3 regions of the Providencia xihuensis genome follow, and region 3 is predicted to be linked to each of the others. Evidence: predicted binding sites of a transcription regulator. Region 3 holds the regulator's gene; each other region holds the start of a gene.
The links. Region 3 encodes CRP, which controls carbon source genes, mostly activating them, when cyclic AMP is high. Its sites were predicted from a motif close to ATGTGANNNNNNTCACAT; they were not measured.
Positions count from the first base shown of each region.

Region 1: the regulator CRP is predicted to act here: its motif matches at 1,336-1,353, upstream of ACE2AL_RS02960 (NupC/NupG family nucleoside CNT transporter).
Region 2: the regulator CRP is predicted to act here: its motif matches at 3,419-3,436, upstream of ACE2AL_RS14615 (CidA/LrgA family protein).

Region 1 is NZ_CP169565.1:683,471-688,164, forward strand. Features, by position in the region: gene ACE2AL_RS02950 (patatin family protein) at 1-437, shown strand, start outside; gene ACE2AL_RS02955 (TatD family hydrolase) at 430-1,215, shown strand; gene ACE2AL_RS02960 (NupC/NupG family nucleoside CNT transporter) at 1,519-2,802, shown strand; gene deoC (deoxyribose-phosphate aldolase) at 3,298-4,077, shown strand; gene deoA (thymidine phosphorylase) at 4,126-4,694, shown strand, end outside.
Region 2 is NZ_CP169565.1:3,253,601-3,258,294, reverse strand. Features, by position in the region: gene ACE2AL_RS14630 (serine protease) at 1-1,002, shown strand, start outside; gene cdd (cytidine deaminase) at 1,113-2,000, opposite strand; gene ACE2AL_RS14620 (CidB/LrgB family autolysis modulator) at 2,205-2,900, opposite strand; gene ACE2AL_RS14615 (CidA/LrgA family protein) at 2,900-3,367, opposite strand; gene ACE2AL_RS14610 (threonine aldolase family protein) at 3,673-4,200, shown strand; gene ACE2AL_RS14605 (MFS transporter) at 4,212-4,694, shown strand, end outside.
Region 3 is NZ_CP169565.1:355,112-359,805, reverse strand. Features, by position in the region: gene ACE2AL_RS01580 (phosphoribulokinase) at 1-831, shown strand, start outside; gene ACE2AL_RS01575 (OsmC family protein) at 937-1,338, opposite strand; gene crp (cAMP-activated global transcriptional regulator CRP) at 1,695-2,327, shown strand; gene ACE2AL_RS01565 (hypothetical protein) at 2,515-3,480, shown strand; gene ACE2AL_RS01560 (hypothetical protein) at 3,570-4,694, shown strand, end outside.

The DNA of each region.
Region 1 (4,694 bases), 330 kb from region 3:
TGAAAAGAATGACGCGCTGGTTGGAAGGTGAGAATAACGGATTACAGCGCATGGCGGCGATGTTGAAAGTGCATCTGAAAAGCTATCGTAAGACGCAAGAATTTATTGAAAATCCGCCTAAAGATGTGCAAGTTTTCGAAATTTACCCACCTGTTCCGCTAAAAAGTAGTGCGTTGGGGAGTAAAGTCTCTTCCTTAAATGAAGACTATCATACAGGGCGACGTTGTGGGCGTTATTTCATTGCTGCTCTTGGTGCAGGGTTTAATCAGAGTCAAAACAGCTTCAGTCGCACTTTGGCGCGGAAGATGGAACTCAATCCCCTCGAGATTGATATCGAACCTTCAGAGCAAAATGCATCAGTGCCTGAAGACTTAGTGCCAGAGCTTGTCGAGGCACCTTCAATTATATTTCCAGTGAATGAAAATCGTAATGGATAAACCACAATTTATTGATACACACTGCCATTTTGATTTTCCGCCTTTTAGTGATGCGCTTAGCGAAAGCTTGCACCTTGCACAACAAAGTGGCGTAGAACAGATTGTTATTCCTACGGTGAGTTTAGATAACTTCGCTCGTGTATGGCAATTGGCGCAGCAATACCCACAATTGCATGCAGCGATGGGGTTTCATCCTCTGTATATCAGTCAGTATCAAGATGCACATTTTGATGTATTAGTGGATTACCTTCAGCAGAAAAATAAAAACTGCGTGGCAGTAGGGGAAATTGGACTCGATCTATACATGCCAAACCCGCAGTTTGAGCGCCAACAGCAATTGTTAATCGCGCAACTTAAGCTGGCAAAGCAGTTTGATTTACCTGTCATTTTGCATTCCCGCAAAACGCATGACCCACTAGCAGCGATATTGCGCCGTATTGATGTGCCTGCTCGCGGTGTGGTACATGGTTTTTCGGGGAGCTTATCCCAAGCTCAAGCTTTTGTTAAACTTGGTTATTATATTGGTGTAGGGGGAACGATAACCTATAAGCGCGCTAATAAAACTCGCTATGTGATGTCGCAATTACCACTCACATCATTATTGTTTGAAACTGATGCGCCAGATATGCCTGTTTCAGGTTTCCAGGGAGAGCCCAATCGGCCAGAGCGTCTTGAGTGGGTTTTTCGTTCATTTTGTGAGCTTCGCCACGAATCTCCAGAAGAAATCGCTCAACAACTTTACAATAATAGCCTGTCGTTATTTAATCTGACAAAGTAAAAACAGTTAAAACGATAAGTAATACTTATATAAATCTGTTTCCCATCTGATTTAATCCATTCAGCTTTTACTACGACTTATGGCACCTTTAGGGCCTTTCCAGATAAAACTGACTCAGTTTTGTGATTTTTATCACATTATTTGAATTTTCAGTGTTTCTTGCACCTCGTATTTGTGATGAACATTGCGAGTTATTCATGATGACTAGGTATAATCATCACACAAAGAGACAAGGCGACTTACACGTTTCCTTATATATCAACCTAGAATCAAGTGAACAGGGATCCTTCCATGCAACTCATTATGAGTATTATAGGAATGGCGGTACTCATCGCGATAGCTATCCTATTTTCTAGCAATCGCCGAGCGATAAGACTTCGCACTGTAGGTGGTGCTTTTATTATCCAGTTGGCAATCGGCGCATTAGTGTTATATGTCCCTGCTGGGCGCAGCGTGCTACAAGGGATGTCTGATGGTGTTTCTAAAGTCATCGGATATGGTCAAGATGGTATGAGCTTTATTTTTGGCGGCTTAGTGTCCGACAAAATGTTTGAATTATTTGGCGGTGGCGGCTTTATTTTTGCTTTTCGCGTTCTGCCTATCATTGTGTTTTTCTCATCGTTGATCGCTGTACTTTATTACTTAGGTATCATGCAGTTGGTGATTAAAGTATTGGGTGGCGGTTTACAGAAAGTTCTTGGTACATCACGAACTGAGTCCTTATCTGCGACGGCGAACATTTTCGTGGGTCAAACTGAAGCACCTTTAGTTGTTCGTCCTTATATTGCAACCATGACCACTTCTGAACTGTTTGCGATTATGTGTGGTGGTTTAGCGTCAGTGGCGGGTTCTGTGTTAGCGGGTTACGCACAAATGGGCGTGCCAATGGAATACTTGATTGCTGCATCATTTATGGCAGCACCTGGTGGTCTGTTATTCGCAAAACTGATGGTTCCTGAAACAGAAGATGCGCGCGATAGAGTTAACGCGACTGATTTAGTTGCAGAAGATGAACGTCCTGCAAATATTATTGATGCCGCAGCAGCGGGAGCATCGTCAGGGATGCAATTAGCATTGAATGTTGGCGCAATGTTATTAGCGTTCATTGCATTGATTGCATTAATCAACGGTATTTTAGGTGGTATTGGTGGCTGGTTTGATTATCCTCAGCTGTCCCTTGAGTTGCTATTAGGTTGGTTGTTTGCGCCTATCGCTTACTTAATTGGTGTGCCGTGGAGTGAAGCCACTATTGCGGGCTCATTTATTGGTCAAAAAATTGTTGTGAATGAATTTGTTGCCTTCATGAATTTCGGTGAATACATGAAGGCAGATGCAGAAGTGATTGCGGCAGGTAAGCAAGTACTGTCTGATCATACAAAAGCCATTATTTCATTCGCATTGTGTGGTTTTGCGAACTTATCGTCAGTGGCAATTTTGCTGGGTGGTTTAGGCGGAATGGCACCAAATCGCCGTGGCGACGTTGCGCGTCTTGGCATGAAAGCTGTCATGGCAGGAACATTGTCTAACTTAATGAGTGCGACTATTGCTGGCTTCTTCTTGACCTTGGGGGCAGCCGCGGTAGCATAAAGCATCGTGTAAGATTTTAGGCAGGTTTATTCAGCCTGTTCACTATAGAAGCGGAAGGGTGTAGCTCTTTCGCTTTTATTTTTATCGGTTATATTCTTTTGCTATCTTTTATATTCAAAGGCAGAATTTCAACTATTCTTAACTTAGTCAATTAATGATTGTTTAAGGTTAGAAAAGCCATTTGAGTGAATAAATTAACAGATAGATCGGGTATAATGAGATCTTATTCACATAATTATATTTAATAATGTAACATTCAGTCGATTAATGTGATTTGTAGCACATAAAGTGACGCTGTTCCATGGTCAAATAGACACTAGTAAGCTGCTAATGGAACTGCTAGTTCTCAGAGTCGAATGACTCTAGGGCATCGTGCGGTGAGAAGGAACTCAGCTGCTCAGTTCGGAAGCATCCGGCTGGCATCTTTAAGGAACCAAGCCCGCTCGCCAACAAAGAACGTGTCGTTCTGAAGAATTAATAACGTTGGAGAGTTATATGACTGATTTAAAAGCAGCCGCACAACGCGCGCTGACCCTGATGGATTTAACCACATTGAATGATGACGACACTGATGCAAAAGTGATCGCATTATGCCATCAAGCCAAAAGCCCTGCTGGCAACACAGCGGCAATTTGTATCTACCCTCGTTTTATTCCAATTGCGCGTAAAACTTTGCGTGAGCAAGGTACGCCTGACGTTCGCATCGCGACCGTAACCAACTTCCCACACGGTAATGATGATATTGAAATCGCATTAGCAGAAACTAAAGCCGCTATCGCTTATGGTGCGGATGAAGTTGACGTTGTATTCCCATACCGTGCGCTGATCGCAGGCAATGAGCAAATTGGTTTTGATTTAGTCAAAGCGTGTAAAGACGCATGTGCAGCTGCCAATGTGTTACTGAAAGTGATCATTGAAACGGGTGAATTAAAAGATGCTGCGTTAATTCGTAAAGCGTCTGAAATTTCAATTAAAGCTGGTGCTGACTTTATCAAAACCTCAACAGGTAAAGTGCCTGTTAACGCAACATTAGAAAGTGCAGAAATCATGATGCAAGTCATCAGTGATATGGGCGTTGCAAAAACCGTTGGTTTCAAACCTGCTGGTGGTGTACGTACCGCAGAAGAAGCGGCTGATTACTTAGCATTAGCAGGCCGAATTTTAGGTGACAATTGGGCTGATAGCCGCCACTTCCGTTTTGGCGCATCAAGCTTATTAGCAAATTTATTAAACACGCTGGGCTACGACGTTAAAAAATCAAGCAGCAGTTATTAATTTTCGCATTATTGTTAGCCGATAAATTCGACTTTAAAGGAGTATATCGTGTTTCTGGCACAAGAAATTATTCGTAAAAAACGCGATGGTAAACCATTAAGCGAAGAGGAAATTCGCTTTTTTATCAATGGTGTTCGTGATAATTCTGTTTCGGAAGGTCAAATTGCTGCACTGGCAATGACCATCTATTTTAACGATATGACGATGCCTGAGCGTGTTGCACTGACGCTGGCTATGCGTGATTCAGGAACGGTGCTGAATTGGAAATCACTCAACCTTAACGGCCCGTTGGTGGACAAGCACTCTACAGGCGGTGTTGGTGATGTGACTTCGCTGATGCTAGGCCCAATGGTCGCTGCATGTGGCGGTTATGTCCCTATGATTTCAGGCCGTGGTCTGGGTCATACAGGTGGTACGTTGGATAAGCTGGAAGCTATCCCTAATTTCGACATCTTTCCTGATGATGTTCGTTTCCGTGACATTATTAAAGATGTGGGTGTGGCAATTATTGGGCAAACCAATTCATTAGCGCCAGCAGATAAACGTTTTTATGCAACCCGTGATATTACTGCAACAGTTGACTCGATTCCGCTGATTACGGCATCCATTTTAGGTAA
Region 2 (4,694 bases), 1.6 Mb from region 3:
TATTATAATCTTCCTTCTGATGCATGGACTTTAGAACCTGTATTTTTTGTGTTACCTAGAGAACAAAGAGAGAGTTATTGGCAGAGAGCTTTAAATTCTGTAGGTGATATAGAAAGTGAAACATTATTAAGTATAAATACTAAAGATATAATGTTTAGAGCATTATATGAAGGTCCAGCGCATATGCAGCCTAAAATACATAGTTGGATTAAACGGGTTATGGATATTGATAATGTAGTAGATGGTGTGGTGGTTACAACCAAGAAATCTTATCAAAATATTATATCTCATATAGAAGAAGATAATATGGATAGAATAAATACAATTATTTATAACACAGGAAACCCTTTAATTGATAAAGGAACAGAGCGTTTTTCATTTTGGGATTATCCTTCACAACATTTAGAACCATTTCAAGTACAAACAGATTGGCGTGGCCAAACGGAATTTACACATAAAAATCTATTGTCTGAATATTATTTAGAAAGACCTGACTATATATTACCAGAAACAGGCTTATTTGATTCACCATCAGTTAATTATCAGCCAAATGTTGCTCATTATGATCATATGATTGATGATTTAAGGGGAAATATGCCATCAATAAACAACAAATCAACATCTCCAATTAAGTATTCACATAATATGGTAGATAAATCGATATCGGAAAGCACTTATCCGAAAGCCGAACCGAATAGACAATTAGCACCACGTACAATAAACCTACTTGATGGATTAAAGTTTAAGGATAATGTAACACCAACAAATCATTATCTAGAACGTCCAAGTGTTATTCCTCCGGGAACTCCAGGATTTAAAGACTTCCCTACAGATACAATAAAAAATAATCATCATTTTGAAAATATGGTTGGTCAGCTAAGCGATAATATGTCATCAATGGATTCATTCGATGGTTTTTCTAATAACCATTTTTCAGACAGAACAGCATCAAATATACCATCTCGGTTTTCTGGCTATTCATCAAATTCATTTTTTAGTTAGTTACTAAATTAAAGTTTTATCAATTTATTAAAAATATATGAAACATAAAAAATGGTTATTGCCAATAACTAGTCTATTGACAATAACCATACATAGAGCATGAGAGAGAATTAATCCAAATAAGCTAATTCAATATTTTGGCAACCCAGTGCTTGTAATGTATTTTCGGTAACACACCAATGTTTGATAATCGCATCTTGCTTTTCAACAAATTTAGCTTGGTCGATGGCGTGAATATCTTTACCTGAGAGGTTAATCATAATTAACGCCGCTTGCAGTGGTGGCAAACTTGGGTTGAATGCGGCATTTTCTGCGTAGCGGCCTGTAAATAATGAACCATCTTTTAACTGTAACGCAATACCTGAATGGGATTGGCTATAAGGCGCATGAGATTGGTTTGCTGCCTCGATTGCAGCAGTTAATAACCTGTCACGGCTTTGGTTTTTATAACCATGGTCGACAGGGTCTAGCAGTAAAGTGGTAATATTGAGGTCAGAAGGCCCAAAAGAGTCGGGTAAATAGTGGTGCAGTACCGCAGGTGTGCGGCCAGGTAAATTCACCATAATTTTACCACCTTCGCGTAATTCATTCATAAACTGGCGGCAGTGGCCACATGGGGTGTAATTCACAGTGATCGACGTAATTTGCTTTTCGCCTTTCATCCATGAATGGGTGATCGCACATTGCTCCGCGTGGATCACTTGCCCCATCGAAACATGGCTAAATTCCATATTGGCGCCGAAATATAAATTACCGCTAGCGCCGCAAGCGATTGCACCAACATGGAAATGGGAGATTGGCGTAACGGCATAGGCCGCTGCAAAAGGGAGTAGTGAGAATGCTAATTCTGAGTCGCTAACACCGCTTTGCGCTTTAATGTGCTGCACTTGCTCAGCCGTTAGCATTCCAGGAAAATCGGATTTATCAATGATAGGTCTAAGTACAGACTGTAGCTTCTCTGGAAGCTCGGCCCAAGCGGCCTTAAATCTTGAATGCATGAGTTACCCTCCCTATTTAATTGTTTTCATTCTATTCAATAAAGTACATATTGATATGTGATTTAAATCACTAATTTAAATGAAACATATGAAACAAATTCTTTAATTGAGAGATATATCTCATGTTTTTAGTGTTCAATGATAAGTAAGAGAACATCGTTTTCTCTTACTCATCATACTTAACGGAGTGTTTAACTAATAAGATTAGCTAAAAAGATGCAAAATGACAGGAAATATAAATGGCGCACTTAACGAGGTGATCACCCCACAGGTCATCAATGCGAGCGAACTATAAGCCCCCTCAATGTAATTAACCTCAGCGCAACGTGCGGTGCCTAATGCGTGGGAAGCCGTTCCCATCGCAAGCCCACGAGACGCATGGGTGCGTACACGTAAAGCATCAAATAAACTGTGGCCAAACATGGCGCCTAAAATCCCCACAAACAACACACAAGCGGCACTAATTGCAGGGATCCCACCAATTGAATCGGCAACCGCCATCGCAATTGGCGTCGTAACAGATTTCGGTAATATTGAGGCGGCGATATCCGGCGTTGCCCCGAGCCAAAATGCAATTGCTGCGCCACTGAACATCGCGACGATGCTACCCGCAAAGCAGATACTAAACAAAGATTTCCATTGGGCACGAATTTGGTGCATTTGCTCATACAGGGGGAAAGCCAATGCCACAACGGCGGGTTGCAGTAAATCATTCAGGATTTTACTGCCCGCAAAATAATGCTCATAGGATGTATTGGTGATAACCAGTATGGCAATAAGCACCGCAATGGTTATTAATAATGGGTTTAATATCGGTAATTTAAATTTCACTGATAATTTGCGGGCAAGGTAAAACACCACAATTGTCAGCGGTAACGACCACCAAATGTGCGTTAACATTATTCATTCCCCTTAGTTTTATCATTATTAATCACCGAAGAAATTGGCTCTTCAGGAGGAAGGGGAACTTCATCAGGTTTAGCACCCACGACAGGGCGTTCTTTGTGGATATAGTTGGAACTGATAGCGACGACTATCATTACAATTAAGGTACTGACCACACAAGAAACCACAATCGGGAGCAGCTGTTGACTCAGTAAGTCATAGTAATTCATGATCCCCACACCGATAGGCACAAATAGAATGGTCATATTTTTCAATAAAATACTGCATCCAGGTTGTGCCCAATGTGCAGGGATAACTTGCAGCGCCAGCAGTGCAAATAAAATGAGCATACCGACAATACTGCCAGGGATAGCAAAAGGAAGTAGGGTAGAGATAAGGTTTCCGATAATCAGGCAGAGGTAAAGTATTGCGAAAGCGCGCAAATACTGCCATCCCGTTATCAGTACCTGTTTAAATGACATGAGATCCGTCCTGTAGCTTGATATCTATTCATCATACAATTAACTAGAGAGTTGTGCTATAGATCACAAGAAAATATCTTAACATTCTGCGATGGGAAACTGAAACACACAGACTGCTAATGTACTCACGAAGACAAGGTTTAAGCTAATATCTTTGAGGTATACTTTATTAAATATTTATTACGTATATCACAGTTATTATTTTTTATTTTAAAAGTAGTTGAACTATAGCGTTTAGCCGATAAATTAAATAATTAAAGAGTATTTAAAATGATTGAATAATTGAATAATAAATAAGGAAATAAATGGATTATATAGATCTCAGAAGTGATACATTAACTAAAATTTCACCCAATGATTTAATTAATATGGATTTTAGTAAGATAGGAGACGATTGCTACAATGAGGATGAATATGTTAAAGGGTTAGAATGTTTTGCCGCAACGTTATTTGGAAAAGAATCAGCATTATTTATGCCATCTGGAACAATGAGCAATCAAATAGGTCTTAGGGTACTAGCAAATCCTGGCGATGAGGTAATTACTGAAACAGGTTATCATATTTGTTATTTTGAATCTTCTCCAACATCTGCACTTAGCGGGATTGTTATTAATAATATTAAAACAAGTAGTGGGATATTAACGGTTAAAGATGTCATTGAAGCCATAAATAATAAATCAAGGTGGTCAAATTTATATGCAATTCCTAAGGTCATCTCGATAGAAAGTAGTATTGGAACCTATGGAGGATGTATATTTCCTATTGAAGAAATTAAGGCATTAAGAAAATTATGTGATGATAGAAGCATTTCATTATTCAATGGGGATTTTTAGAAAATAGAAAAATGAAAAATAAAATATTAGCGTCAAGGTTTTTGTCTGGTGTTTCATTTTATAGCTTTTTACCCTTCTACTCTCTTTACTTATTAAACTATAAAGAACTTACAAAAGAAGATATTGCAATTATATTATTTGTGTTCTTATTTGTAAGTAGAGGTTTTTCTTTACTTTCACACTATATTATTTTTTTGTTAGGCTATAAGATTACATTCATTATGAGTTATCTGCTAACATCATTAGCGATAGCTATGACCTACCTTTTAAGTGATGTTAGCTCATTTATTATTTTTTCTGCAATTATAGGTGCTGGGTTCTCAATTGCGAATATATGTACTAGTCTTTTTTTGGCTGAAAACTCTTTGCATTCAAATAGAATGAGAAATTTTTCTATTTTAAATGTCATCGTTAATATATCTTCAGCATTAGGTGGCGTTTTAGGCGAGTTTTTTTACAATAAGTCATATCCTGGTGTTATTTTATTTCCTGCT
Region 3 (4,694 bases):
TCAAGCGGTGCTGGCACAACGTCAACTAGCCAAGCCTTTCGTAAAATATTCCACCAATTAAATATCCAATCAGCCACACTAGAGGGGGACAGCTTCCACCGTTACACGCGCCCTGAAATGGATATGGCGATTCGCAAAGCCAGAGAGCAAGGCCGCCATATTAGTTATTTTGGTCCAGAAGCCAATGACTTTGCGCTACTTGAGCAAACACTGGTGGATTACGCCAAAACGGGCTGTGGGAAATCGCGTAAATACCTACATACCTATGATGAAGCAGTACCTTATGGCTTACAACCAGGTACGTTCACTCCTTGGGAATCGTTACCTGAAAAAACGGATGTGCTGTTTTATGAAGGCTTACACGGTGGGATTGTGACACCTGAGCACAATGTCGCGCAACATGTTGATTTACTGGTAGGTGTTGTGCCTATTGTGAACTTAGAGTGGATACAAAAACTCATCCGTGACACCACTGAACGTGGGCACTCTAGAGAAGCAGTCATGGATTCGGTGGTGCGTTCAATGGGGGATTATATTAACTACATCACACCACAATTTTCCCGTACCCATATTAACTTCCAACGCGTACCTACTGTAGATACCTCAAACCCATTTTCAGCGAAAGCTATTCCTTCACAAGATGAAAGTTTTATTGTTATTCGCTTTCGTGGACTTGAACAGATTGATTTTCCCTATCTACTGTCAATGATATCTGGCTCGTTTATCTCCGCGATGAATACGATTGTCGTGCCAGGGGGGAAATTAGGCTTAGCAATGGAATTAATTATGATGCCAATAGTCGAAAAGCTAATTACTCAGAAACATGACTAAATTGTTTTTTTGATTATTAAATAAGATGCTTACCATTAATTAGAATAAGCATCTTATTTTTAAAATATATCAATAACTATTAAATTTATTTTTAATTTTTAATTTTTAATTTTTAATTTCAAAGCTATGTGTCACTTCGACGGTCTTTTCTAACATCAACGCGACTGAACAATATTTTTCAGCAGAAAGCTGAACTGCACGTTCAACCGCTTTATCCGTTAATTCATTCCCTGTTACAATAAAATGCAAATGGATTTTAACGAAATAACGAGGCGCTTCTTCACGGCGCTGAGAGGTTAATTTCACTTCACAGTCGGTAATATCATTACGGCCTTTTTGTAAGATGGATACCACATCAATTGCACTGCAACCACCTGCAGCCATTAACACCATTTCCATTGGGCTTGGTGCTTTATCGCCTGCATTGCCGTCCATCATCACTTGGTGGCCTGACGCTGACTCACCTAAAAAAGAGAGCCCCTCCACCCATTTAACTCTTGCTTCCATTTTATTCCCCTTGAAATGAAATCGATTTAAAGGCTACATTGTTCCATAGATATAAAGAATGTTATATCAGCTTTATTCTGCTGAAGCGATACAGGGAAGACTTTCTGTATCGGATATGCTACAAACAATACTTAGTTGATAGGATTAAGATCAAAACTCAACGTTTTATTTGATTATATTATAGTGTTGATATCAATTTGTTTACCCTAACCATGAAAAGCGATTGATGCAATGTTGCTCTTCCTGTTATTTAGGGTATATAAGACAAATTAATATGCTAAGCTAGTGACTTTAAAGCCAGCCTTTCTGGTACGCTTTTTCCGGATGGCTGCAATAACATACAGAGGATAACGCTAATGGTTCTCGGCAAGCCACAAACAGACCCTACTCTTGAATGGTTTTTGTCACACTGCCATATTCATAAGTATCCATCCAAGAGCACACTGATCCATCAGGGTGAGAAAGCAGAAACCCTTTACTACATAGTTAAAGGTTCAGTGGCTGTTTTAATCAAAGATGAAGAAGGCAAAGAAATGATCCTCTCCTACCTGAATCAGGGGGATTTCATTGGTGAGCTTGGATTATTTGAAGAAGGGCAAGAACGTACTGCGTGGGTTAGAGCAAAAATCGCCTGCGAAGTTGCTGAAATTTCTTACAAAAAATTCCGTCAATTGATTCAGGTTAATCCTGATATCTTAATGCGCCTTTCCGCGCAAATGGCAAGCCGCCTGCAAACAACGTCAGAAAAAGTGGGCAACCTCGCCTTCTTAGACGTAACAGGCCGTATTGCACAAACGCTACTGAATTTAGCCAAACAACCTGATGCCATGACACATCCAGATGGGATGCAAATCAAAATCACCCGTCAGGAGATTGGCCAAATCGTTGGTTGTTCCCGTGAAACTGTCGGCCGTATTTTGAAAATGCTGGAAGATCAAAACTTAATCTCCGCGCATGGTAAAACCATTGTTGTTTACGGTACTCGATAACTAACCTTTCGCCTCACTCCCTTGGTGGGGCGCACACTTTGGAATAGCTTTATATTATTGGTATAAAGCTATTCACCCAAAATACAATTTTTATATATCATTTCTTAATGAGTGTCGTTTCTTTATATTTTCTCTATTTAGCTACCTATAAAATAATAATTATAATATTAAATAGGGAGTTATGTTCATGAAAGTTACACTGAGCAAGTTATCAGGTCATTCCGAAATTTTTAAAAATATTAGTAATTCCGATGATTTCATAAAAAAAATTTTCACCGTGACTACCACATCGAGAAAAGAACCATTTTCCGCTCATCGACAATTCAAACCATCACATACTTGTAGCCTAGAAAGTATTGATTCTGCTTATGAAAGTGATTCAGAAAATGTAAATGATACTAAATTATTAAGCGCTGACGAGTTTAAATATAAAGTTAATCAATTGAAAGGTAATTTATATAAATTTTACGCATCTACTTTTTATAATGAGCAAGATGCCGATTCGCTAATAAAAGAAAATCAGACTGTATTTGACGAATTTAACAATGCTGATAAAGAAATATATGGATATGCCAATTTTTTGTACCGATACGTTAAAATCCCAGGGATTAACATCAAAAATTCAGAAATAAAAGATGAAATCATAAGAAACTATCATCAGCCAAAGCAACTAGAAAATAAAAACGGCACTAAAATCCCTTTAATAATTAGAATAAACAAAAAAAATATCAATAATATTGACTTATCTTTAGAAGCAAGTAAGAAAAAAACAACGAATTTTTCTCAGAAAAAAATTATATATGTACACGATAAAGTTACTGACAACAGCCAATATAACTCTAAAGCCATCCCTTTACCTAAAAGCACTTTTGAGTTTAAGGGAAATATACTACAAACAAAAACCTCAGTATTAAGAACACAATATATCAAACAACATTACAAACTATCTAACAAACCTACGCCATTAGACTATAAAAAACAAAAAAATAGGAATATCAATTCAATTAAAACCTCTGACTTAATAAAAATAAGCAATAGTATTAAAAAAGAACAAAGACTAACAATGGAAATGGATGCACTTAAAGATAATATCATTAAAATACAAAATCAAATTAATATTAATGATAATTTATTGAAAGAACTGAAAAAATAAACCATTCAGTAAAACACCTTCTGCATTTATTTAACACCATCATTACATTAATAATTAATTACTTCTTAGCATTAATATAGGATATGACTATGAAAACTAACACCCTAAACAATACCATAACTAGCTCGCCATACAGAAAAATTTCATCAACTGGAGCAATGAGAGAATCCCCCAGTATTATACAAAAAATTAAAAATATGAAAGTAAATAATCCTTTCTCATTTTTTCGTTTTAACCCAAAAAATACGGAATCAACATTTCATATTAACTTAACCGTAGTTAGTTCAAAGGAAAGTAATTTAAATTTATTTAATAAATTAAACTCAAACAAAAAAACAATATTTTCCCTCGAAAATAAGCTAATAGAAAAATCATTTAATATCCCACAATTCATTAAGGATTTAAAAAATAAAATAGAAAACTCCATTGATAATTTATTAGATAAGAATAAATTTTTTAGCGAAAATACAGCTACAGATGAAATCATAGAAACACAAAATGAAACAATAGGCTATCTTAAACATTACCTAGATTTATTAGACGAAAATGAAAAATTGACAAATAAACACGAAGAGCTAAAAAATGAAATTGATGATCTGAAATCATCTATAAGATATGAATCAAAAACAAGAGGAATTTCACATTTAAAAAAAGAAAGTAAATACTTAGCATCATTAGAAAAAGAAATATCAATAGAAAATGATATAGAAGAAAAAAATGAAAAACTTGAAGAGTTAATTAAAATACAAAGCTCAGTAAGGACTTTATTGAGCAATGAGTTAAAAGATATAAAAAATAAAGTTCACAATATTACACTGGATAAAAATGCTCTAGGAAAAAATATTTTAGCCCTAAAAAAAACAATAATTAGTGAATCTTTAATTACTTATGATGAAGATAATACGCCTATATACCATAATGAATCTCACAACTTTGACTTTGACGATTTTTTTGAAAAGAAACCAGAAGTAGAGAACAAAAAAAATAATGAAAATATTGATAATTTAATATTTGAAAATGAGTCATTATATAATTTAATAGAAGAGTTAGGTAATGATAACCTTGATTATAGAGGTTTAGTCCAAGACTTAAGAATTAATAATAATAATAAAAATCATACAATTAGAGCGCTACAGGAGAAGCTTGCCAATAGAGCACCATCGATGTTCTCAATTAGTCTCACCTCGTTATCTTCTGGCTACCATTCTGATAAT